DNA from 3 places in the Paenibacillus sp. J22FR21 genome. Region 1 is predicted to be linked to each of the others. Evidence: riboswitches for the same ligand, from Rfam matches in the RefSeq annotation. Region 1 holds a riboswitch; each other region holds the start of a gene.
What was found. Region 1 has a riboswitch for cyclic di-GMP ahead of AC0YNS_RS16980 (PilZ domain-containing protein). Riboswitches for the same ligand answer to the same signal wherever they lie in the genome.
Positions count from the first base shown of each region.

Region 2: another riboswitch for cyclic di-GMP. It lies ahead of AC0YNS_RS12775 (putative bifunctional diguanylate cyclase/phosphodiesterase); the one in region 1 lies ahead of AC0YNS_RS16980 (PilZ domain-containing protein).
Region 3: another riboswitch for cyclic di-GMP. It lies ahead of AC0YNS_RS13585 (ATP-binding protein); the one in region 1 lies ahead of AC0YNS_RS16980 (PilZ domain-containing protein).

Region 1 covers NZ_JBWDNJ010000004.1:330,284-337,984, reverse strand. The annotation lists gene AC0YNS_RS16995 (histidine kinase N-terminal 7TM domain-containing diguanylate cyclase) at 1-576, shown strand, start outside; gene AC0YNS_RS16990 (GGDEF domain-containing protein) at 589-1,275, shown strand; gene AC0YNS_RS16985 (HD-GYP domain-containing protein) at 1,312-2,394, shown strand; cyclic di-GMP riboswitch class I at 2,426-2,529, shown strand; gene AC0YNS_RS16980 (PilZ domain-containing protein) at 2,659-3,372, shown strand; gene AC0YNS_RS16975 (O-antigen ligase family protein) at 3,524-5,620, shown strand; gene AC0YNS_RS16970 (MazG nucleotide pyrophosphohydrolase domain-containing protein) at 5,737-6,027, shown strand; gene AC0YNS_RS16965 (hypothetical protein) at 6,122-6,484, shown strand; gene AC0YNS_RS16960 (dehydrogenase) at 6,594-6,905, opposite strand; gene AC0YNS_RS16955 (cupredoxin domain-containing protein) at 7,009-7,455, opposite strand; gene uptA (undecaprenyl phosphate transporter UptA) at 7,629-7,701, shown strand, end outside.
Region 2 covers NZ_JBWDNJ010000003.1:466,607-474,307, forward strand. The annotation lists gene AC0YNS_RS12750 (glycosyltransferase family 2 protein) at 1-1,342, shown strand, start outside; gene AC0YNS_RS12755 (nucleoside-diphosphate sugar epimerase) at 1,442-1,729, shown strand; gene AC0YNS_RS12760 (alpha-helical endospore appendage domain-containing protein) at 1,755-2,108, shown strand; gene AC0YNS_RS12765 (hypothetical protein) at 2,108-2,428, shown strand; gene AC0YNS_RS12770 (hypothetical protein) at 2,425-2,736, shown strand; gene AC0YNS_RS12775 (putative bifunctional diguanylate cyclase/phosphodiesterase) at 2,795-5,008, opposite strand; cyclic di-GMP riboswitch class I at 5,128-5,229, opposite strand; gene AC0YNS_RS12780 (GntR family transcriptional regulator) at 5,492-6,634, shown strand; gene AC0YNS_RS12785 (AraC family transcriptional regulator) at 6,653-7,701, shown strand, end outside.
Region 3 covers NZ_JBWDNJ010000003.1:662,514-670,214, forward strand. The annotation lists gene AC0YNS_RS13570 (sugar phosphate isomerase/epimerase family protein) at 1-6, shown strand, start outside; gene AC0YNS_RS13575 (AraC family transcriptional regulator) at 24-893, opposite strand; gene AC0YNS_RS13580 (Gfo/Idh/MocA family protein) at 1,060-2,139, shown strand; cyclic di-GMP riboswitch class I at 2,333-2,426, shown strand; gene AC0YNS_RS13585 (ATP-binding protein) at 2,513-4,294, shown strand; gene AC0YNS_RS13590 (bifunctional diguanylate cyclase/phosphodiesterase) at 4,284-7,082, shown strand; gene AC0YNS_RS13595 (DUF6254 family protein) at 7,178-7,330, opposite strand; gene cydS (cytochrome bd oxidase small subunit CydS family protein) at 7,417-7,518, opposite strand; gene AC0YNS_RS13605 (cytochrome d ubiquinol oxidase subunit II) at 7,544-7,701, opposite strand, start outside.

The sequences.
Region 1 (7,701 bases):
GCACTCATCTTTATGCAGGACGAGCTGTTTCAAGCGAATCGCAAGCTGGAACAGATGGCGATTACAGACAGTCTGACAGGCTGCTTTAACCGTAGATTTCTGATGCAGCAGTTAGAGCATGAGGTACTGACGAATGTTCGTTACAAGATTCCGTTTGCGCTCCTATTGTTTGATATCGATTTGTTCAAGCTCGTAAACGATACTTACGGTCATGTGATCGGTGACGAAGTCATTCGGAGAACGGCCGATGCCGTTCGTGGCGCATTAAGAAGAACAGATATATTGGCACGCTATGGCGGGGAAGAGTTTACGGTCTATTTGCCTCATACGAATAAAGAACAAGCAGACATGCTCGCTCAGCGTATTCGTGAGGTTGTTCAGAACAACGAGATTGCCATAGGTCGCGGGCGCTCGCCGGTATCTGTAACAATCAGCATGGGAATGCTTGTGGTGGAAGAACAGTCCGAGCTTCAGATTGAGGACGTCAAAGGTTATATTAGAGACTTGTTCTCGAAGGTGGATTCCGCATTGTATAGAGCCAAAGACAATGGTCGTAATCGGGTAGTGAATTTATAAGGAGGACTGCGAATGTCGCGTAACGGACGTCTTACAGCGTGTGTGGCATCATGTGGAACAACACTAGCTGCAGCGAGTTTATGCCTACTTGCAAGTAAGACACCTACGCCTCTCGCTGTTCTAATCGGTACCGCTGCATTTGCAGCGGCAGCCCTGCCTATTGGTTATTTCTTAGGACTCAAATACGATCGATTGAAGGAAGCTTCCATTCTAGACAGTTTAACAGGATTGTATAATCGCAGGTTCATCGAGGCCAATTTCAAGAAGCTGGCGACTAAAGCAAAGCGCAATCGGAAGAAAATGACGGTCATGTTGCTCGATGTCAATGATTTCAAAGAAGTCAACGACCGTATGGGCCATAACCAAGGGGATACCGCGCTTGCGTTGATTGCAAGAACACTTACGGAATGCGCAACCTACGGTGAAATTATCGGCCGCTGGGGCGGCGATGAATTCATCCTTATTTGTCCCTATGCAGATGACAAAGGAATAGATCGAATCGTAAAGCTCATTCACGAACAGCTCTTTAGCATTTCATTGCGAACCGGATTACGATTGTCAGTTTCGGTTGGACATGCTTCGTTTCCGGAACACGGTATGGAGATTGGCCAGCTGCTGCAAACTGCGGACAAACGAATGTACGCAGAGAAATATGTCCGTAAAGCGCAGTTGACCGAACCGACAGCTTTACAAGCTTAATCCGGGAGCAAGCGGTAAAGGCGGGAATAAACACCGATGAGAAAAGTTCACATCAACTCCGTTCAGCCGGGAGAAAAGTTAGCTCGCCCTATTTTGCAGGAGAATGGGAACATATTGCTTGGCGCCGGTGTGGAGTTAAATCAACGATTTATCGACAGATTGGTTGGTTTAGGCATCGACATGCTTTTCATTGATGATCCCCTGACAGAGGGTTTGGAGCCAACTACGGCTATTCAAGACAGCACGCACAAAGCGGCATCGGATACGATTTACAAGACGATGAATACGCTTATGGATCAACAAGTTACGAAAGGGCGAACGATTGCCCCTGAGCTTGGCCGCACCTTCCGTAAGGTATTCGGCGACATTATGCAGGATCTCATTAGACGTGAAGATGTTATGGTCAGCTTGACGAACATTCACGTGGCGGACAGCTACTTGTTCCACCATTCCTTGAATGTCACGATACTTGCAGGCATTATGGGGTTAGCCAGAGGGTATAACCGAACGCAGCTCGAAGAGCTTGGCATGGGTGCGATGTTGTTCGATATCGGCATGACACGGCTGCCGAAAGAGATTTTGACGAAGACGACTGTATTGACGCCAAGCGAGCGGGCGCTCATGGAGAAGCATACCGAGGATGGCTTCAACATCATCAGAGCGCAGCATGATATTAGTTTACTCTCGGCACATTGCGCGCTGCAGCATCACGAGCGATATGATGGGACAGGTTATCCGCGCAAGCTTAAGCGGGAGGCTATTCATGAATACGCTCAAATCGTGGCGATCGCAGATGTATACGATGCGCTTACTTCTCCAAGGCCGCATCGCAAACGCTATACGCCATCGGAAGCGATCGAGTTTCTGTTCGCTGCTGGAAACACCTATTTTGATTTAGAATTGATCAAAATTTTCTGTAAGCATATATCCATTTATCCGGTTGCAACAACGGTACTGCTCAGTTCGGGGCAAATTGCCGTCGTTGCTTTGAACGACCCGCTCGCGGTTCATCGTCCAACGGTTCGGATCATCCGAGAGCCTGACGGAACAGCGCCTGCTACAGCATATCAGATCGACCTCAAAGACCAACATAAACTAATGATCGTGAAAGAACTGTAGGTAGGTTAGCATTCTGCTGACAACTGCATATCATCGATACTGGCAAACTTATCGAAAGGTAAGGACGCAAAGTTAAAGGGTCTAAATGTCCGCTCTTCATTATGTAAGCGAACAAATGACAGCCTGACTGCCGAAATGAACACCCGAGATATCTCGCGGTTCCGGAAGCGGCTCCAGTATTACATGAGGAAGCGCTTTTTCTGTTTTATAGCGCCGTACTGTCGTTGCGGGAGCGTTTCTTCATATGTGAAGGGGGAAAAGTAAATGTCAGGCTTAAATGAACGAATCGGATCAAGTAAACCTACCTTTACCATGAAAGCACTGCTCCACAGCCGTACGATGGTCGAGAAAGAAGGTTATGTTGCCACAGGGGTGCTTGCCCATGCAGAAGGCGAAATGATGGAAATCGAACTGACGGAATTCAAGAACTTCGAGCTCGGTGAACCGGTTAGTTTAACCGTCTATTCACCGGTCGGCATTCACCGGCTGCAATCGACGATTATTGCGAAGGCGGAAGGTTCTATTGCGGTTATTTTCCCAGCTCGCTCGCTAACGGGACTTGATGAGAAACGGGAATCGCCGCGAATTGATATTGAGGCAAGAGGCACGATATCGCGTACGTATTCGCAAGAGGTTGAAGGCTCCAAAGGGAATAAAATGACGATTGAAGCTACAGACAGCTTCGATATAGAGCTTAGAAATATAAGCGACACCGGGATAGGGTTTTCCTTGATGAGCCCACCGACGCTTGCGCAAGGTGATACTCTCGAAGTGAGCTTATCACTGGGCTTTAAACTGGATTGTAAGGTTGAAATTATCCGCAAGGATAATGGAAATGAATGGAAGTTTTACGGAGCTCGCTTTCAAGAGTTAGATGAGCAGCAGCAGCGGGCGCTTCGAGCTTATTTGCTGCGTATGCAAATTGAAGCCTATTTCAAGCTTAAGCAGGAGAAATTAACGGCTAAGAAGGGCAGATAAACGCGATTTCAGCGTTGCATATATAAGAAGGCGTTTGAACGGATGATGGTGATCCGGCAGCGTCTTCTTTTTTATAGTCGGACCGTCAATTATGGTACAATTGGAAAAATAACGTAAATCAGATGGGGTTTGAGCAAAAGGGGAAGTGGTTATGCGAAGTGGACTGGCTGCGCTAGCCGTGGCAATTATACTGGCTTGTTCGGCTTATCGCAACGGGATGTTCTTTGATACGATCTTTTATCGGTGGGAATGGATCATCATGGTCGTATGTATACTCGTCATTGGTGCGGGTTCGATTGTTCATTCTCGGAAAGAGGACAGACGGTTCAGCCAGCACGTGCCTTTATCAATCTACGGCCTGCTTGCGATGGCGATGTTATACGGGATTGCCCTGTTTCATCGACCGGCATCCACGCTTGGCAGCCTCGAGGAGGCATTGCGATGGATGGCCAATGCGGCTTTTGCCATTACATTGTACAGCTGGTTCTGTACCAGCTCCGACACGGCTGTGCGGCAGCAGCGTTTGAGATGGCTTTCTGCAGCGATTCAAGGCTCAGGCGCTTTCGTAATCGCTGGCGCAATTGCGGGTTGGATGGGATGGATCACGTTCCCTGAGATCATCATGACTACCGGTGATGTAAGGCTGTCGGCTGTTGGAGCGCGCTTGTCCGGGTTCATGCAATATCCGAATTTCCTAGGTGCTGTTGCAGGAGCCTATCTCCTGTATTATTTGGTCTTGCTAATTCGATCAAGGGCTGCTGCATTAACGTTCATAGGGGCTGCAGCAGCGGTAGTGCCGGGTGTCCTGGCACTGCTCCTGACCGAATCAAGGGGAGCGTGGCTTGTAACCGCGTTTGTATGGTTCGGCGGACTTCTGATGCTTCGAGGTAAAGAGCGCATAGCATGGCTTATCTATAGCGGCTGGGCTTTGATTGGCGGAGGGGCTGCGTATCGGGCTGTCGTTCAAGCAGGTTTGCGAAGCGGTAATGCAAGTACAGCTGCGGGCGTGGATGCCCAGTTTGCGCTGCATGGTGCGACTTCACAAGAAACCGTGCTATTGCTGATTATCTGCGTGGCTGCGCTTGCCGGATTTATAGGTTTGCAGTGGACGCTGGCAAGAGGAAGAGAGCAGCTGCTTAGCCGGATCGCATGGGGATGCTGGCTTGTAGGTTTACTTGGCATGATCATGCTGCTTCCGGCGGTCATTCAAGGACGGTTGAGCGGCGGGTACCAGACGGCCGGCGCACGGGGGTTATTCTATCAGGATGCGTGGCTGCTCATGAAAGAAGCACTGTTCTTCGGACGAGGCGGCGATACGTGGCGCATGCTGTTTACACAAGTACAGACAGCCCCTTATGTAGGAAATGAAGTACATAGCGGTTACATCGAAATTGCGCTCGATCTTGGCATTGTCGGGCTGTTGGTTTGTGCCATGGTCCTGTTCTTCCTGCTGCGGCAAGTGTGGCAATCGAATCGGATCGGCCTGCTGCCTATTAGTGTGCTGCTACTGCATGCGGCAGTGGATTTCGATATGTCCTTCGGGTATTATTGGCTCTTGCTGCTCAGCCTGGTAGTCTACTACTCCGGTGAGAGCACGGCGGAAGGAAGGCGCGCCATTCTTGCGGCGCCGCCGCTGCGATCGCTGCGGACCGCGCTGCTTGTCGCGGCCGCGGTAGGTCTAACCGCCGCTGCTGTGCTCAGCGTTCGGTTCGACCGTGCCGTGCAGTATCGCGAGGCGGCTGTGTCAGCCGCTCGCAGTGCTGCTGCGCAAACAGCCGCGCTTCGCGCGGCGCTCGAGTGGAATCCGTATTGGACGCGGATTCGACTCGAACTTGCAGCATTGGCACCGCCGCCGGAACGGGCGGTGCTGCTGGCGGCCGGACTGCGTTATGAGCCGCAGTCCGTGCCGCTCTTGTGGGCGCTCGGCGCAGCTGCAGCCGAGCAGAGCGATGTGCACGGCGCGGCGGCGTATTGGCGCCTCGCCTTGCACTATGATCGTTACGACCGCGAGAAGCAGACGGACGCGGTCGTCACGATGGCGCAGCTCGCGGATGGCATGCGAGCTGCTTCGCGCCTCGCGGATGCAAGGCTGGCCGCGCAGACGGCCGTTACCTTCTTCGAAGCGTATGAGGCGCAGAAGAACAACCCCGGCGTGAACGGCCGCAAGTTTGCCGTCACGGCAGCGTCCCAGGCAGCGGCGGATCAGAGCCGCCTGCTGCTCAAGCAGCTCGGCCCGGCGGCGAGCTAAGCAAGCTCTATCGTCTTGCTTATTACTATTTTGCGTCTTGCTTATTTCTATTTTCCATCTTGCTCCTTACCAATCTTCATCGTGCACAATCCCATATGTAGAAAGGAACATAGAATATGAATACAGCCGAATTTCAACAGTATGTAAAAGAATGGAGCGCGCTCCAAGGGTTCGACCAGAGCTCCATCGAGCAGAGGATGTTGTATTTAATGACCGAAGTCGGCGAGCTGGCTAAAGAAGTGCTGTCCGTCTCCTTCCATCCGGATGCGGAACGTAAAGCGAACCTGGGCCACGAGATGTATGATGTGGTTTGGAATATCTTCGATTTGGCGAATATGCTGGGTATCGATCTGGAGCAAGCCTTCAAAGAGAAGATGCAGATTAATAACACGCGCACGTGGGCTTAATCTACAAAACAGGCTCATCACCCGTGAGGATTGTCCACTCTTCCTCGTCAGGCTCGGCATAAGCTGTAAGCAACCCCCGAAAGGAGTGATGCTTATGGCAATATCACGCGTAAGACCGAAATATAATATGCCAAGCTCCGGCAAAGTCATCCGCACATCTGTGCCCAAAACGTTAAATGAAACCACGTTGACAGGACCTACGTTCAGTCGACTCTCTGTTGTTTGGGTCGCTCAGAACGGCGTTCCTTTCCTTACAACCGGCTTCTTCGCTCGTTTGTTCCGGAACAACCAAGTCGTCGCCACTGCTTTCTTCGACTCGTTCGGCGTTGTTCGCTTTAACAACATCACCACATTAACGAACGTGACTTACACGATCCGCACCTTTAATTCGAACGGTGTTCTGTTTCGTACACGTACCATTCCTTCCGGTGTTCAAACCTATGCCATCATTGGCTAAGCCGGATTTATCCATCCAACCTGCCTGCAAAACTCTCATTAACGACAACAGCAGCACGGCTCTTCAGAGAGAGCTGTGCTGCTGTTTTATGTTTCAGGGCTTGCCCCCATCATCCTCCGAAGGCATCGCGGAATGCCTTACATAGCTTAGGCTGTTCCACTTCCCATAACGCGGCGATATCGGCGCTGACATTCTCGTCAAACCAATCGGACAGCAGCTTTCGGTTGCTGGCATGCTCATGAATCCACTGCGAATGGAGAAAAACCTTTTGGACATAGAGCTTCTCGGCGAGCTCCATCTTGTCCTTGGGGATGTACACGCCAAGCCGTTTCACGGTGCGGTAAAGCTCGTTCTCGCAAGCGCGTCTGATTTTGCGTGCAGAAGGGTACTCCGAGGTGTGCTTTTGGGTGGAAGGTTTCATCGTAACCGACTCCTCTCTACCCCCTATATATGCACAAATGCACATCCTGGTCACAGTCCAGAAAGTCCGTTTCTGCCCGTAGCCAGCGGCATTTTCCCCAGTCCTACTGCACCACAATATACCCCACCATTGGCCCGCCGTTCGTTAGCGATGTATGTGTCAGACATATAATCGGATAGGTCCCGCGCTGATCGGCCGTGAAATGAACCACCGTCGTTTGCCCCTTATTCACTTCTCCTTTAACTCCAAGCTCCTGGATGACAAAAGGATGCGATTTCCCGTTAATGCCCGTAATGCGCAGCTCGACATGCTCGCCTTTATTCACGACGAGGGTGCCGGGATCGAATCGGTACACCTCCAGCTCCTTACCGTCATCTGTTTTGGTTTTGAACTCTCCGGTTACAAGCTGATAGACGCGCGACTTCTGCTGCAAGGCGCTTGCCGTTCTGGAATGGTTCCATCTTAGACTCGCGGCTGCAATGACGATGATGAGAACCAATAGGGTGAATAACCAGAGCTGTTTTCTGCTGACTACAAAAATATTCGACATGTTCGCTCACCCGGCTTTCCTACAAAAGGTACAGCTAGTCTATGCGAAAGCTCGGCCATGAATGCCTGCGGTGGAGGCGAGGTAGGGAAGTATGCTAGAATACTGGAAGAGAAGCTTCGATTCCGGCTGGAATTCGATAAGCCTCAATATAGGGAATGATAGGAGTTGACAGAGTGGCCTGGTTTCATGAAATAGTTGATTCATTGCTGCAATGGATTGAGAGTTTGGGGTATTTTGGAATTCTCA
Region 2 (7,701 bases), on a different contig from region 1:
GCATCGCAAGCGGAAGAAATCGACGGCTACGAGTACCTCTGCAGCCCGCAAAACGAAGAAATCCAGCCAATTTCCAATCGGAATGGCAGCCGGCTATCAGGAAGGTGTCCGCACGGGGTACTTTGGCTTCGGTACTTATTTTGAAGGCACAAGCATCATTATTCCAAGCTATAACAAAGTGGACTTCTTGAAGAAATGCATTGCCAGCATCGAGCTGCATACGCCGAGCGCCTATGAGATCATCATCGTCGACAACGCGTCTACGGACGGTACGGCCGCCTACTTGCGCGGACTCGGCAACAGGGTTCGGTTTCGGGTGCTTGAGACGAATCGAGGCTTCGCCGGCGCGATTAATATCGGCATGATGATGGCGAAGGGATCTTACTTGATGCTTCTCAATAACGATACGATTGTGACAGAGCGTTGGCTGGGCAATATGCTGGCCTGTTTGAACAGCGATCCCGCAATCGGCATGGTCGGTCCGGTGACGAACTATATCAGCGGCGATCAGCGCATTGAAGTGCCGTACAAGACGGTAAGAGGCATTGCGCCATTCGCAAGACTGTATAATATTCCTAACCCGGCCAGATGGCAGCGAACGGACCGATTAACGGGCTTCTGCCTGCTGTTTCGCCGCGAACTTTGGGATCGAACCGGTTACCTCGACGAAGGCTACCGGATTGGAAACTATGAGGACGACGATTACAACATCCGCGTACGTCTGCAAGGGTATACGCTTGTCATCGCGCGCGATTCCTTCATTCATCATTTCGGCAGTGTAAGCATGAAGGAGCTTGGAACGAAGTTTGTAGAAGTCAACGATCATAATTTGCAGGTGTACGTAGAGAAATGGGGGAATCCCCACGATCTCGTCTATCAGGTTCAAGCCATGAACGCAGCCGGTGACCGCGCACAAGGAGAAACCGCCTTCTTTCCAGAGCATGTCATCGTTCGCGGAGTGTCCGGGGCGCTCTACTGGGTGGAAGGCGGTATGCGTCGCCCGATTGTAGGCCAAGTTACCCTGCCTATCGTACGGCTCTCGCAAGTGGATTTGCGACGCTGGCCAATCGGGGAGAGCATTGCAGTCGAAGCTGTTGAAGCTGGCTGGCACGGAAGAAGCATTGAAGGGGCGCTGACGATGCAAGGCGTTACGGCTGCTGGTGCGGACGGCAGTTTCTATGTGGTCGCGAACGGCGTTCGGAGAAGAGTGGCAAGCGCGAAAGCAGCGGAGGCATGGTGCCTGCAGTGGAAGCCTGCAGGATTGGTGACGGAGGAGCAGCTCGGCATGCTGCCTGAAGGATTGCCAATCATTGCTCCCGTTCAGGTTGCCGATCAGTTATAGCGCACAGGAGTCTTGGCTGTGCCAAGCGGAGAGGGCGGCGCATATGTTAACAAAGAGACCGATTCCTGATATTGCGATAGGTAGAGGAGGGACTGCGCCTTGCAGCATATCGTAACGGAAATGATTGAGCATATGTCACATTCCCATGAGCAGCTGGCGCGCGTCTTGGAGGCGAAGCGTCATGTCGCAGTCCGGATGGCACAAATTGTGCACGCATTGCCGGATACGCACCCAAGCTTCGGCGGGGTCAGCGAGCTGATGGATAATTCTCAGGTGATGACGAAGAGTGTAGTGGCCTATTTAAACAGCATTGCAGAGCTGCAGGAGTCGCTTGCCCTTACGATTTCGGTTGTTATGAAAGAGATGGACGTCGAGGACGAAGAATAGGCGGAGGAAAGGAAGCGTGCCCGTTATGAGTCGAGAAACCGCATATATCCGAATGCTGGACGCCTCCGCTAAGCTGCAGTGGAATGTGGCGATGATTCTGGAGGCAAAGGCCGTCGAAGCGGAGAAGGTACGCGCTTGGCTGTGCAATCATATTACGCCGGACGCATTTACGGAGCAGCAAGACCAATGGAAGTCCTCGATGATGGTACATGATCAGCTTGTCGAAGTGATTGACGGGCTTGCGAAGCTCAATCATGGGATGACCAATGTACTGAAGGCGGCACTGCGCCAGGTGGATGATATGGGGATGGGGGCGGGACCGATGAACGGCATCGAAAATATGCTGAACGGACCGTTTGATATGGGTGATAGGCACTAATGAATTGGAGCTTGAAGGAGCGGGAGGTACGAATCGAACTGCTAGCGTCGCTCTCCCGCAGCCAGCAGGCCGTCGCTCGAATTCTGAACAGCGTCGCAGCTGAAGCCGAGCGGGCATCCGGTCTGGCAGAAGCCATACAGCGCAACATGAAGCGGCTTGAGGCGATGCAGCTGACGCTTACCGCAATGGTAAGCGCCATGGAGAGCAGTCAAAGCCAAAGTCGAAGCAGAGACAGCCGCTCTGCCAAGCCATGGCTGAATGCTGCCGTGCAGGTTGGTTCGCATCCAATACGGGAAGGTAAAGGAGGAACCGGAAAGTGATTGCAGCGGGAATAAGCGGGAAGATCGTCAGCAAGTCACCAATCACACCACGGGTCACACCGAACAAGTCTTCAAGCAAGGCAGCAGCAGGCAGCCAGAAGAAGGCTACCTCGATTACGAAGCGCAAACGCACGAAGTCAGGCACCGGCAAATCTTCCGTGCGTAAGCAGAAGCGTGGAAGGAAGCGGGGTTTAAGCAGTCCGGGTTATAATCGAGCCTTCGATAATGCTTATAATCAAGGCTATAACCTCGGCTTTGCCAAAGGATTCGAGGATGGCCATCAGCTCGCCTATGAACAGCAAACCTAATGATGATCAAGCAGCTTGGAGGGAGTTCGGGCCATCATAGGAACGGGCTTGTACTCCCCTACGAATTGCTTAGCTCATGGACCGGAGTAATCAGCAGCTCCACTTCCTCAGCCGCAATAGGGTAGCCGATGAGATAGCCTTGAGCACCGTCGCAGCGCTGTTCCTTTAAGAGTGCAAGCTGAGTCTCGTTCTCAACCCCTTCAGCGAGGACTTGAAGCTTGAGACTATGAGCCATACCGATGATCGCCGTGACGATTGCCAGATCATCTTGATTGTGACCAATATTGCGAATGAAGCATTTGTCCATCTTAAGGGTGTCCACGGGAAAAAGGCGCAGATAGCTAAGCGATGAGTATCCGGTTCCGAAGTCATCAATCGAAATAGCAACGCCGAGCGCCTTCATTTCATGCAGCTTCTCAATAAGCGGGGCTTCGAAATTCGATGAAGCAACGCTCTCTGTAATTTCAAGTTCAATGAGCCGTGGTTCAACCGCAGTGGAGAGCAGGATCGCCTTCAGCATATCAATCAGGTTGTCCTGTTTGAATTGGCGAACCGATAAGTTCACGGACACCGGCAAAGGAGACAAGCCCGCTTGCTTCCAAGCATTGATTTGATTACATACCTGCCGTATGACCCACTCTCCTATCGGAACAATAAGCCCTGTTTCTTCCGCAAGCGGAATAAATTCAGCCGGAGGAACGGCGCCGAACTTGGGATGCGTCCAACGAAGGAGAGCCTCGAAGCCGTTCAAACTGCCAGCTTGCAAATCCTTCTTGCCCTGATAGAGCAAATGCAGCTCTCCCTGCTGCAGTGCTTTGCGCAAGTCCTGCTCCAGCATCATTTTCCGTAAATTAACTTCGTTCATCTCATTACTATAGAAGGCGTAGTTGTTTCTTCCCCGCCTCTTAGCCGCATACATAGCCGCATCTGCGAGAATCAGAAGCGTATCGGCATCCTTCCCGTCTTTGGGATACATAGCGATTCCGATGCTTGTCGTAACGATGATTTCTTGACCTCTGAGAATAAAAGGTTCAGAGAGCCGCTCCAGCAGAGGGCCAACAAGCGTCCCCACCGTTTCAGCATCGATATTCGGCAGCAGGATGACAAACTCGTCGCCGGCAAGTCTGGCCGCAAATGCAGCTGGCTGCAGCGATGCCTGAAGCCGTTTCGCGAAGCTCTTGAGCAGACGGTCCCCCAGTGGATGACCGAATGTGTCGTTGATGGATTTGAACCTGTCCATATCAAGGAACAGGAGAGCGAAGCTGCATGGTTTGTGTACCGCATACCGGAGCTCTGCATCGAGCTTCGTTATTAATTGATAGCGGTTGGGAAGATCAGTCAGTTGATCGTGATAGGCCATATAGTTGATGGTTTCACGAGCCTTCTTCGTTTCCGTTATATTTCGGAAGTTTGATAGGATCGCGGGCTGATTGTGAAATAGAATCGAGATGGAATTGGTTTCAACGTCGATCACTTCACCGTTTAGCTTGTAAATGCAGAGCTCCGCGTGATTAACGGCAGTGTGGCCCTCTATGAGGTCGGTTGATTTGGTTCGCATCATCTCGTGATACTCCGGCAATGCGATGTCAAACACATTGACGCCGACTAACTCATCCAGATGCTGTGCGCCTAACATCGTTAGCCCTGATCGATTCATGTGAACGATTTTATAGTCGATCTGTACAATATTAGCTTCGGGAGACAGCTCGAAAATTTGCCGGTACCGATTCTCGTTATCCAGCGCTTTCTTCTCGCTTCGCTGCGCATGTGCGATGATTCGGCGTCCAATGATGCAAACGCTGACACAGGTGATACAGCTCATGGTGAACAAGGTGAATTGAACAATTCGGTAGAGCAGATCCGTTGCGAGCATATAGGGGTTGAATAATTGATGGGTGATGAGTACAAGGATGCCATATCCACTTGCCATTAGTGTCACAAAGCGGTCCAGATAGATGAGGGAGAGAAGCGCAAAGAGGAAAACCACGGTGCCGGAGTTTGATGTTGGGATAAACCACATGACGATGAAGCAGAGCAGGAACGAATAGGCTGAAATAATGACTTTTCCTTTGAGCGTTTGATAGGTTTGTCGGTAAATGAAGTAGAGCACAACGCCAAGCGGGATAACGGAAGCGACGAATCGAATAAAGACTTGAAAGGTAATTAGCTCAAGTGCAAGAACGGTTACATATATGGGAATAGAAGACAGAATAAGGAATATTAATGTGTATGTCAGAAGCTTAGAACTAAACTGCTCGTAAGGGGTTGCCAAGCCGTACACATCCTTTCTACGTCAAATAGGTATACAAAAATCCTCGGGCTCGAAGCAAGATGGCGGTAACAGACCGATACGCATCTTCCCGCTTGGAGAACCAAGGTCAGCAGATTAACTTCGGCAGTCTGGCTGTCGTATCTCATTGCATTTATAGGAGAATAGACTTAGACCTATTGACTTTGCGTCCCCTGCTTTCGTAGGGTTTGCCTGCGAAAAATGATTCAGTTTTGACGAATAATGTAGGAATTTAGCGCTATTTCTATTTTCCATAATATCTCAAACTAGCGAATGAGTCTCTGGAACCTATTTAAAAGGATAGAGTTGGTATTTATAGGTGATATTGATGTCTTAGTTGCGTAAGTGAAGGACTAAAGGTTCATAAAAGTAGGCCTATATACATGTGGTTCATCAATTTCAGACTCTGGATTGACACAGATGATACACATATCATATAGTCAAGCTAATCTAGCAGAGATGAAGGTGAATAGGCTGACTATATTCCCGTATCACCGGATTAAGGAAGATATTCGAAAGCGCATACATGCTGGAGAGTGGAGGGACACTTCACGCCTGCCTTCCAGCCGGAATTTGGCGGAGTCCTATCAATCCAGCGTTAATACAATAGAGAAGGCGATTAAGGAATTGTGTGGGGAAGGGCTTCTGACACGAGATAATCGCCGAGGTACATATTTGGCAGATGGAGGGCTCTTGTCTCAGCCGACCAGTCGAATAAGGAGCGGGAATGGGAACGGGAGCGGACTCATTGCTGCATCGGTTATCGGTATCGATAATCCGCTATGGGGAGCCGCTCTGCGCGGGATCGAGGATGTGCTTCAGCCGAAGGGCTATCAGCTCATGAGCAGCAGCGATAATCGCAGCCTAGATAAGCTGGAGTCATTCGTTGCGAGCGCGATTGCAAGGCGAGTGGAGGGGATTATTCTGAGTCCGATTCACGGCGGCCAGGACGAGCCTCGCAGTCGGCAGATCTACGAGGAGTTAGCGGGTTGCGGCATTCCGGTCATTTTTCTGGATAGGCGCGTATGGGACACCGATATTCCTTTTGTGACGAGCGATAACGCTTCAGGCGCGTATTCGCTTACGAAATTGCTGCTTGCCAAGGGACATCGGCGGATTGCATTCGTACGCAATTCGGACCTCAGCACGTTCTATGAACGGCTGCTTGGCATGAGACAAGCGTTTATTGAAGCAGGCGTTTCTTTTGAAGCTGAATACGACTTATGCATCCCGACCCGGTTCGAGAATTTCGAGAGCGAGTTCGAAGACTTTGTTGCTCGGCTTGCGAATGCACTGGAGATGACGCGGTACACGGCTGTATTTGCAGCGAATGATCAGATTGCCGAGGCTGCGCTCGCTGCACTTGAGCGGCTTGGCAAGCGCGTCCCGGACGAGATGTCCTTTGTTACTTATGATGCGCAGGGGTTGAACGGGAAACTCCGACTGGATATTACAGGTGCGAACCAGCCTTTCTATGATATGGGACGAAGTGCTGCCCTTCAGTTATTGCACGCGGCAGAAGGCAAGCAGCCGATTGCGGTTGCCGGGCATATATGCAAAGCGGACATTCATTACGGCAGTTCGGTTTGGGAAGCAAAGATTGAATAACAAGGGTGGTACTTGCTTATGAGCTTCATTCGTCTGTTTCAAGAGAAGAAATATTTGCTGCGCATATTCTTGTGGATCACCAGCATTATTTTGCTAATCGTCGTTTCGTTCTCCACGCTTGTGTATGTGAATGTAGAGAAGAAGGTGTTCAAGAGCGAATACGAGAACAGCCAGAAGGTACTCTCGCAGATGAAATACAACATCGATTATCTCGATACGATGATTCGCAATATTACCCTCTCCACCTATGGCAGCAACGACGTGAAGGCGCTTATGTATTTGAACGATGAGGAAACGTACGAGCATTTGAATGTCATTAATAAACTAAACGCGACGATTGTGGCGAACAATCCATTCATTCAGTCCATCTACATCTATAACAATCATAAGAAACTATATTACTCGACATATGGCGATTTGTATCATAAGGACGCAGAGCTCGATAAAGTATTGCAAAGCTATACGAACATTCCGGTGCTCCGTGCAATCGTGCGACGCAGTGCGGAAGCCGCTGATCAAGGCGCAGCCGGAGCTGCTGCGAATACGGTATTAAGCTATGTGATGTATGAGACGACGGATCGCGATAACCGTATGGATGGCGCCATCATTCTGAACATAAAGCTGGACTGGCTCGTCGATAACATCCGTGCGATTAACCGGATTGAGGCCGGCGCGCGAAGTGAGCTCTACATCTTGGACAGCGGCAATGGGCTGATTGAGACCGATCCGGGTAATCCGGTACAAACCTCAACATTCGCGAATACGATTAGGCAAGCTTATGTGGACCAGGCGGGCAGCTCAGAAGGCTTGGCTGCGCAGCCGTCAGGTTTCTTTAATCAAAGCATTGGCGGCGAGAAATATATCATCTCGTATATTCGTCTGGAGAAGACCGGCTGGACACTGCTTGATGCGAAGCCTTACAAAGAGGCGTATGCGAACTTGAAGCAGCTGCTGGATACGATTCTGCTCATTACATTGGCGATCTTTGCCGGTGCGCTGCTGCTGACCTTGTCGGTTTCAAGAGGGATCTACAAGCCGGTCAGAAGGCTGATGGAACAGACCTCACG
Region 3 (7,701 bases), on a different contig from region 1:
GGCTGATTTCCTGGACATTACGGTTAAGCGCGGTTCCACTCCAGCATTTTCTTCTGAAATTGCTTTGGGGAGCAATCATTGTATTTCTTGAACATTTTGTAGAAATGGGCCATGTTCGGCATGCCGATCCGGTCCCCTACCTCGGAGACGCTGAGGTCCTTCGTGAGCAGAATACGTTCGGCCCATTTGATCTTGCGATAATTCACATACTCTGTGAAGGACATCCCGATCGCCTTCTTGAAGAATTTCACAAAATAATAGTAGCTCATATTGGCGAGCTTCGAAACTTCTTCTACTTGGATGCGGTCGGTCAGATGTTCTTCCACATAGTCAATCACACCTCGCAGACGAGCACGATCAAAGTCATCATGATCAGCAAGCACTTTCCTGGAATCTCCCCGGATGAGCAGAAGGAGCAGCTTCTTTATGTACATGCTGACGGCAAGCTCATACCCGCTTTGCTTGGTCGTGACTTCTTGCAGAATGCCGCGGATACATTCCGACGCCTCTGCTCGTGCGGATTCATCTTCTTGAAAAATGTAGTTGGCTCGGCTGAGCGGATTCTTCGTTTCGGAGAAAAATCGCATATAAGGCATTGAGCTTTGGTCAATAAATTGCTCCAAATCGAACTGCAAGACGATATAATTCAGCGGGCTGCTCATGCTGCGATCGCGATGAAGCTGCCTTGCACCGATCAATGCGATGTCGCCCGTTTGTAGTTTTATGCACTCATCTTCAATATTTACGTCAAGTTCGCCGGTGATCACAAGCAGCAATTCGATTTCTCGATGATAATGCCAATTGATAAATAGATCGTTATTCCGCAGGGATTGGAACACTTTGATGGAGAGCAGCGGGTTCTCGTAAACGACCTTCTCATTATAAAATTCCACGGTACCATCCCTTCAATAACAAAATCACATAAAACCATACCTATATAGCGCCTATATTTTAGTGGACAAGTTCGGATATACTGTAGTCATTGTATGTCTCTCTATCTAGCTGACACACATACTACAAATTATATCATTTCGAGGCTCATGGAGGTAGAAATTTAAAATGTCAAAAGTACGTGTAGGCATTATTGGCTGCGGCGGTATCGCCAACGGTAAACATCTCCCAAGTTTGGCCCAAGTCAAAGACGCTGAAATCGTAGCTTTCTGCGATATCATTGTTGAGAAGGCTGAACAAGCAAAAGCGAAATACGGTACAGAAGAAGCAAAAGTATATTCTGACTATAAAGAATTGCTTCAAGACGGATCGATCGACGTCATCCACGTTTGTACGCCTAACGATTCCCATGCGGTTATCTCCATCGACGCATTGGAAGCTGGCAAACACGTGCTTTGCGAGAAGCCAATGGCTAAAACAGCTGCTGACGCTCGTAAAATGCTTGAAGTAGCACAACGTACCGGCAAAAAACTCAGCATCGGTTACAACAACCGTTACCGCGCAGACAGCCGTTACCTGAAAGAAGCTTGCGATGCAGGCGAGCTTGGCGAAATTTACTTCGCTAAAGCACATGCAATCCGTCGTCGTGCTGTTCCGACATGGGGCGTATTCTTGGATGAAGAGAAACAAGGCGGCGGACCGCTTATCGATATCGGTACTCACGCACTTGACCTTGTATTGTGGATGATGGACAACTACAAGCCGAAAGTCGTTCTTGGCCGCGCTTACCACAAGCTGTCCCAAAACGAGAATTCTGCGAATGCTTGGGGCCCATGGGATCCAAAACAATTCACAGTTGAAGATTCCGCTTTCGCTATGATCACAATGGAGAACGGTGCAACTGTAATCCTTGAATCCAGCTGGGCGCTTAACTCGCTTGAAGTCGATGAGGCTAAAGTTTCCCTCAGCGGTACTAAAGCAGGCGCTGACATGAAAGACGGTCTTCGTTTCAATGGCGAGCACAACAGCCGCCTATATGTAAACAAAGTTGAACTGAACAGCGGCGGCGTTGCTTTCTATGAAGGCGCGAGCGAAACTGCAGAAGTTCTTGAAGCTAGCATGTGGATCGATGCAGTTAAGAACGACAAAGAAACTTTCGTTAAACCAGAGCAAGCGCTTGTGGTTTCCGAAATTCTTGAAGCGATCTACGAGTCTTCCCGTACGGGCAAGGCTGTATACTTCGAGTAGTAGAACAACCAATGAAGCCGGAGATGGCCTTGTCATCTTCGGCTTTTTTTGCATCGTTAATGATGTTACATATTTTTTGGGAGTTCGACAAAATCAGTCAAAGTTCTACGTTATTCGCTCTGTACAGTTCTGTGAAAACACCTATAATGAGAATTAAAAACGAATAATCTAGAAAAATTTTACAACTAAATACCTAAGATAAGGGCAAACCATAGGAAACTATGGGACGCAAAGCCGTGGCCTAAGGGATCACTTTCTGTGATGCTAAGGTAGACAAGGCTGCCGAGTAGATGGAATCCATCCTATTCGGGTGGTTTTTTTATTGCCATTTTGCATCCTGCATGCTAAGTCAATGATCCGGAGGAAGGTTAGCATGGCACCCATCGCACTCGTCGCCATTTCATTCGTACTCGTATTCAGCTCTTCCTTAATCCTCTTTCATCTTTACGGGCGCATGAATGCAGCCAGGTACACGACTTTCTTTTGGCTTATGAGTGCTGCTTTTGTTTTTAGTATCGGGGTTTGGTCCATGCACTTTGTGGCCTTGCTGGCGTATCCGTTCCCGGTTAAGGTGATGTATCATTTCGGTTATGTGTTTCTCTCGATGGGTGTTTTAATCGTCTTGTCGGCGTTAGCGCTTCTCTTGTTCGAACGTGCTTCAGGGCGAAATCGGACAAGCTTGCTCGTTCTAGGCAGCCTGGTACAGACGTGTGGCATCGTAGGGATGCACTACATCGGGATGAGAGCCATCAAAGCCCATGCGACGCTTCATTATCAGTCATCCACAGGTTTTATTTCAATCGTCGTTCTGGCTCTCGTGCTTGGTTTCATCTTCACAAGACAGCGATTCCAACTCCATCGGCAAAGCCGGTTGCGGCAGTTCATCCACGCTCTATCGCTATCCGTCGCTATTGAATTTCTGCATTACAGCAATATGCCCATGATGCATGGCATTACAACGCTGCATGCAGGTGAATCTGTGGCTTTATCGCAAAATCAGTTCTTTCTCGCCATTAGCATAAGTTTGATCGTTTCCGTCATCTGCATGTATTCGATCGTCATTATGATGATTGACAGCCGCTTAAAGCAAAGTGAAGAACGACTTAAACGGATGAATGAAGCCTATTCGCATATTTTAGATTCTGTGGCTGAGGGGATCTACCGTTTGGACGAGCGTGGCAAGGTTATCTTCTGGAATCAAGCCGCTGTGAACTTAACCGGGTTTGAGGCGAACGAAGTACTCGGGCGTAAGGTTGGGCTTCGGGCTATTAAGCCTGCGGGTGAGGAATGGGACCCTATCGAGAAGGTTCATCGCACCGGCAACGCTGAATATGTGGCGGATGACTTGTTTCGCCGGAAGAATGGTTCGACGTTCCCGGTGGAATATCATATTACGCCTATGCAAGGTAAAGGTGAAGGTGAACAAGCCGGTGTTGTTATAAACTTCACGGATCTGACGCAGCGCAAAGAGCAAGAGTCGTTCATTGTGGAGTCGGAGAAGCTGTCGATGGCAGGCCAGCTGGCTGCAGGTATCGCACATGAGATTCGAAACCCGCTTACGGCGATTAAAGGATTTATGAAGCTGTTTCAGAACGGGATGACCAAAATGGAGTATGTCACCATTATTACGTCTGAGATTGTTCGCATGGAAGGCATCATCAACGAGCTGCTCCTGCTTGCGAAGCCGCAAATCAGCCGGTTTCAAGCGACTAATCTATGTGAGCTGCTAGCCGCTGTCTATACGCTGCTGGAATCACAGGCTAATCTAAACAATGTGGATATCAAGCTGCATTTCTCGGAGCCGGAGCTGCATGTCTATTGCGATGAAAGCCAGATCAAACAAGTATTTATCAATCTCATCAAGAACGCAATCGAAGCAACGGAGGGCGGCGGCGAAATTCGGGTTGCCGTAGAACGGGTCGGCAACCAGTTGATAACCTCGATTGCAGACACTGGCTGCGGTATTCCGGGGGAAGTGCTTGAGCAGGTGGGAAGACCCTTTTATACGACGAAGGAGCAGGGAACTGGACTTGGACTTATGATCAGCAACAAAATCATTTCCAGTCATGGCGGGACAATTTCTATTGCCAGCAAGATGGGAGAGGGCACGACGTTTCAAGTAACACTCCCTGGGGGGTATCGAAATGGTGCATAATCATATCGAAGGAAGCTACAACTGGTTCTTGGTATGTCTGTCGTTTATTATTGCGCTGTTCGCTTCCTATACGGCATTGAATATAGCCAGACGCGTGCTGTTGTCTGAGGGCTGGAAGAAGAGAGGATGGCTGCTGGGCGGAGCAGTCGTTATGGGTGTTGGGATTTGGTCGATGCATTTCATCGCGATGCTCGCTTTTCATTTGCCAAGCGGAGTGACCTATGATTTTGTAACCGTTCTCGTATCGATTGGTGTTTCTATTGTCGGCGCTTTTATCGGTTTCGGTATTGCCAGCCATTCCGGTCGCGGTACGCTGAGACTGATTGTGGGTGGTACCATTATGGGGCTTGCAATCACCGGCATGCATTACATTGGCATGTATGCCTTGACGGGAATTACGGTTACTTATAGCCCCTATATCTTCACACTTTCGATACTTATTGCCGTGCTGGCATCGATTGTTGCCTTACTTTTCTCCTTCCGCAGAAATAATCATTATTGGCTGAGCGGCTTCATCATGGGTATCGCTGTCACAGGTATGCATTATACGGGCATGTCAGCGGCTCGAATGTCGATGCCGGTCAATATGCTAAGTCGTACGGCCGATGCGCAGGCAATGGATTTTATCGAAATGGCGATCTATGTAGCCTTTGGCACAATCGTGATTATGGCTGTCAGCTTGATCAGCTCGATGAATGTCGATAAGAAGCTGTCCGAGCAATTGTCGCTTAAAGGCTCGATACTGGAGTCGGTGATCGACTGCCTAATCATGTTTGATCATAAAGGAGCCATATTTGAATTTAATCCGGCAGCGGAGAACCTCTTCGGTTATTCGCGAAGCGAGGTCATCGGCAAATCGATTGAAGAGGTGCTGATGCCTGGGCTGCCTCGAGATATGACGTCGAAGAACGGAATGCTGTGCAGCGGTGATATAACGGTGCTTGGCAAACGGATAGAGACGATGCTCCCGCGAGGGTATCAAAGCGAATTTCCAGCAGAAATTATCGTCACCCGTATCCGCAGAGAGAAATTCCCCGTCTTCACGATGTATTTGCGAGACTTAACGGAGCGCCGAATTGTAGAAGAAGCGCTGCGCGAGAGTGAGGAGCGCTATCGGAAGCTGATCGATTTCTCGCCGGAGCCCATTCTCGTTCATGATCAAGGCGCCATCTCCTTCGTGAACGAAGCGGCGCTGCGTATATTCGGTGCCGAGGAGGATGGCTTGATCGGGAGAGGTTTCCTGGAGCTGGTTCATCCTGAAAGCCTGGCATCGGCTGCGCAGTGGCTGGAGCGTGTGCAGAACGGATCGGCCAATGGAGATTCCATTGAGCTGAAGATGCATAAGCTGAATGGGACGATGATCGATATTGAAGCGAAGTCGATTCTGGTTCATTTTGCCGGACAAGCCTTGATTCAAACGATCGCATGGGATATTACGGTTAAGAAAAGTTACGAGAATACGATCAGGCAGCTGGCTTATTACGATATGCTGACCGGGCTGCCGAACCGAAATTGGTTCAACCTCTCTTATCCCGAGTTGCTGATAAGCGTGAGCGCCAGAGGGCAGCAGGCGGCGCTTATGTTTCTGGATCTGGATCGGTTCAAGCTGATTAACGACACGATGGGGCATTTGATGGGAGACCGGCTGCTGCAGCATTTTGCAGCTGTGCTCAGTGAGACGATTGGTGACAATCGCAAGGTTGCGCGCTTAAGCGGGGATGAGTTTGTGGCGATCATTCAGGATTGTAACCGCTCGGAGCTGGAGCTCATGGCGGAAACCTTAATAAGACGAGTGGCCGAGCCGATCCAGGTGGATGGTCAGGATATTTTCATTACATCCAGTATTGGCATTGCGATTTATCCGGAGGATGGCGAGACGCTGGAAATGCTGCTGCAGAATGCGGATACGGCGATGTATGCGGCGAAGGAGAAAGGAAAGAATCAATTCCAGTTCTTCGAATGGTCGATGAACCATTGTCAGGCAAGGCGGATGAACATCGAGAAGGCGCTGCCGGCCGCGATTGAAGAGCAGGCCTTCCATCTCGTTTATCAACCGATATTCAATGCGCAGCAAGGTCATTTAATCGGTGTAGAAACGTTGGCCCGCTTAGAGCATCCGGTGCTGGGAACGGTTTCGCCGTGCGAGTTCATTCCGGTTGCCGAGAGCACCGGTCACATTATCGTGCTTGGCGAATGGATTCTGCACATGGCCTGCAGGCAAATGAAAGACTGGCATGATGCAGGCCTCCCTCGGATTCCGGTGGCTGTTAATTTCTCCGTCATTCAGTTTAATCAAGATCAAGTCGTGGATATGATTGTTCGTGTGCTGGAGCAAACCGGCCTTGATGCCAGCTATTTGGTTGTGGAAATTACCGAAAGTATGGCCATGCAGCATAATGTGACGATCGTCAGCAAACTCCATGCATTGAAGCAGCTAGGGGTTTCGATTTCGATTGATGACTTTGGAACGGGCTATTCGTCCTTATGTTATCTGAAACGGTTTCCAATCGATACGCTCAAGATTGACAAGTCCTTCGTACAGGATATTTCCGGTGCAGGGGAGGATACCGCGATTGTGGAAGCGATCATTGCCATGGCGCGCAGCTTGAAGCTGCAGGTATTGGCCGAAGGGGTAGAAACGGAGCAGCAATCCGAGCGCCTCTGCGAGCTGGGTTGTACGGATATGCAAGGATACTGGCATAGCAGACCGTTATCGATCGAGCAGTTCGAGCAAACGTTTATGAGCGCGGCATATCTGGCAAGGGCAGAAGCGGCGGCTGCGAGATAATTGATGTACGGCTTGGCGCTGAAAAATCATCGCGAGCGACTGCTGCAAAGAGAAGCCTCCATCACGATCCGTGATGGAGGCTTCTTAATTGCGGACTAGTCGCCGTTATTGCGGGCGTTCTCATAGCCGGCTACGCCGGAGGTGCCTTCATCAGAAATCTCGGCCAACGATTTGACCTCGCCATGCGGCTTCTGGTTCTGCTTACGGCTCTTCCAAGCGTTCTCTCTGCGGTTCTTCGAAGATGTCATAGTCGGTGAATGCTCCTTCATCAATGAGTGTGATCGCTGGATTGTACTCATCTATCGTGTGCGATTAGGCCGATTCTTATGACAAATTAACGTTTCGGTTTCGGCTTCCGGGCACCCCACAAGAACAGAAATCCTACAGATAATATAACAACTAGAAACGGTGCGACGAAGATCAGAAATTGCTCCATTTCGGTTCAGCCTCCTCCGGTAGGGTTATTTGCCGCGCTTGCCTTGCACATATTTGGTATCGAACAAGAACAACCGCATGAGCAGATACAGCGACGGAACGAGCAGCAGCAGTCCGAGGATGAAGACGGAAATCAGTGCAATAGCCATCGGCTCGCTGGTGAAATTATCGTGAATCGTTAAAT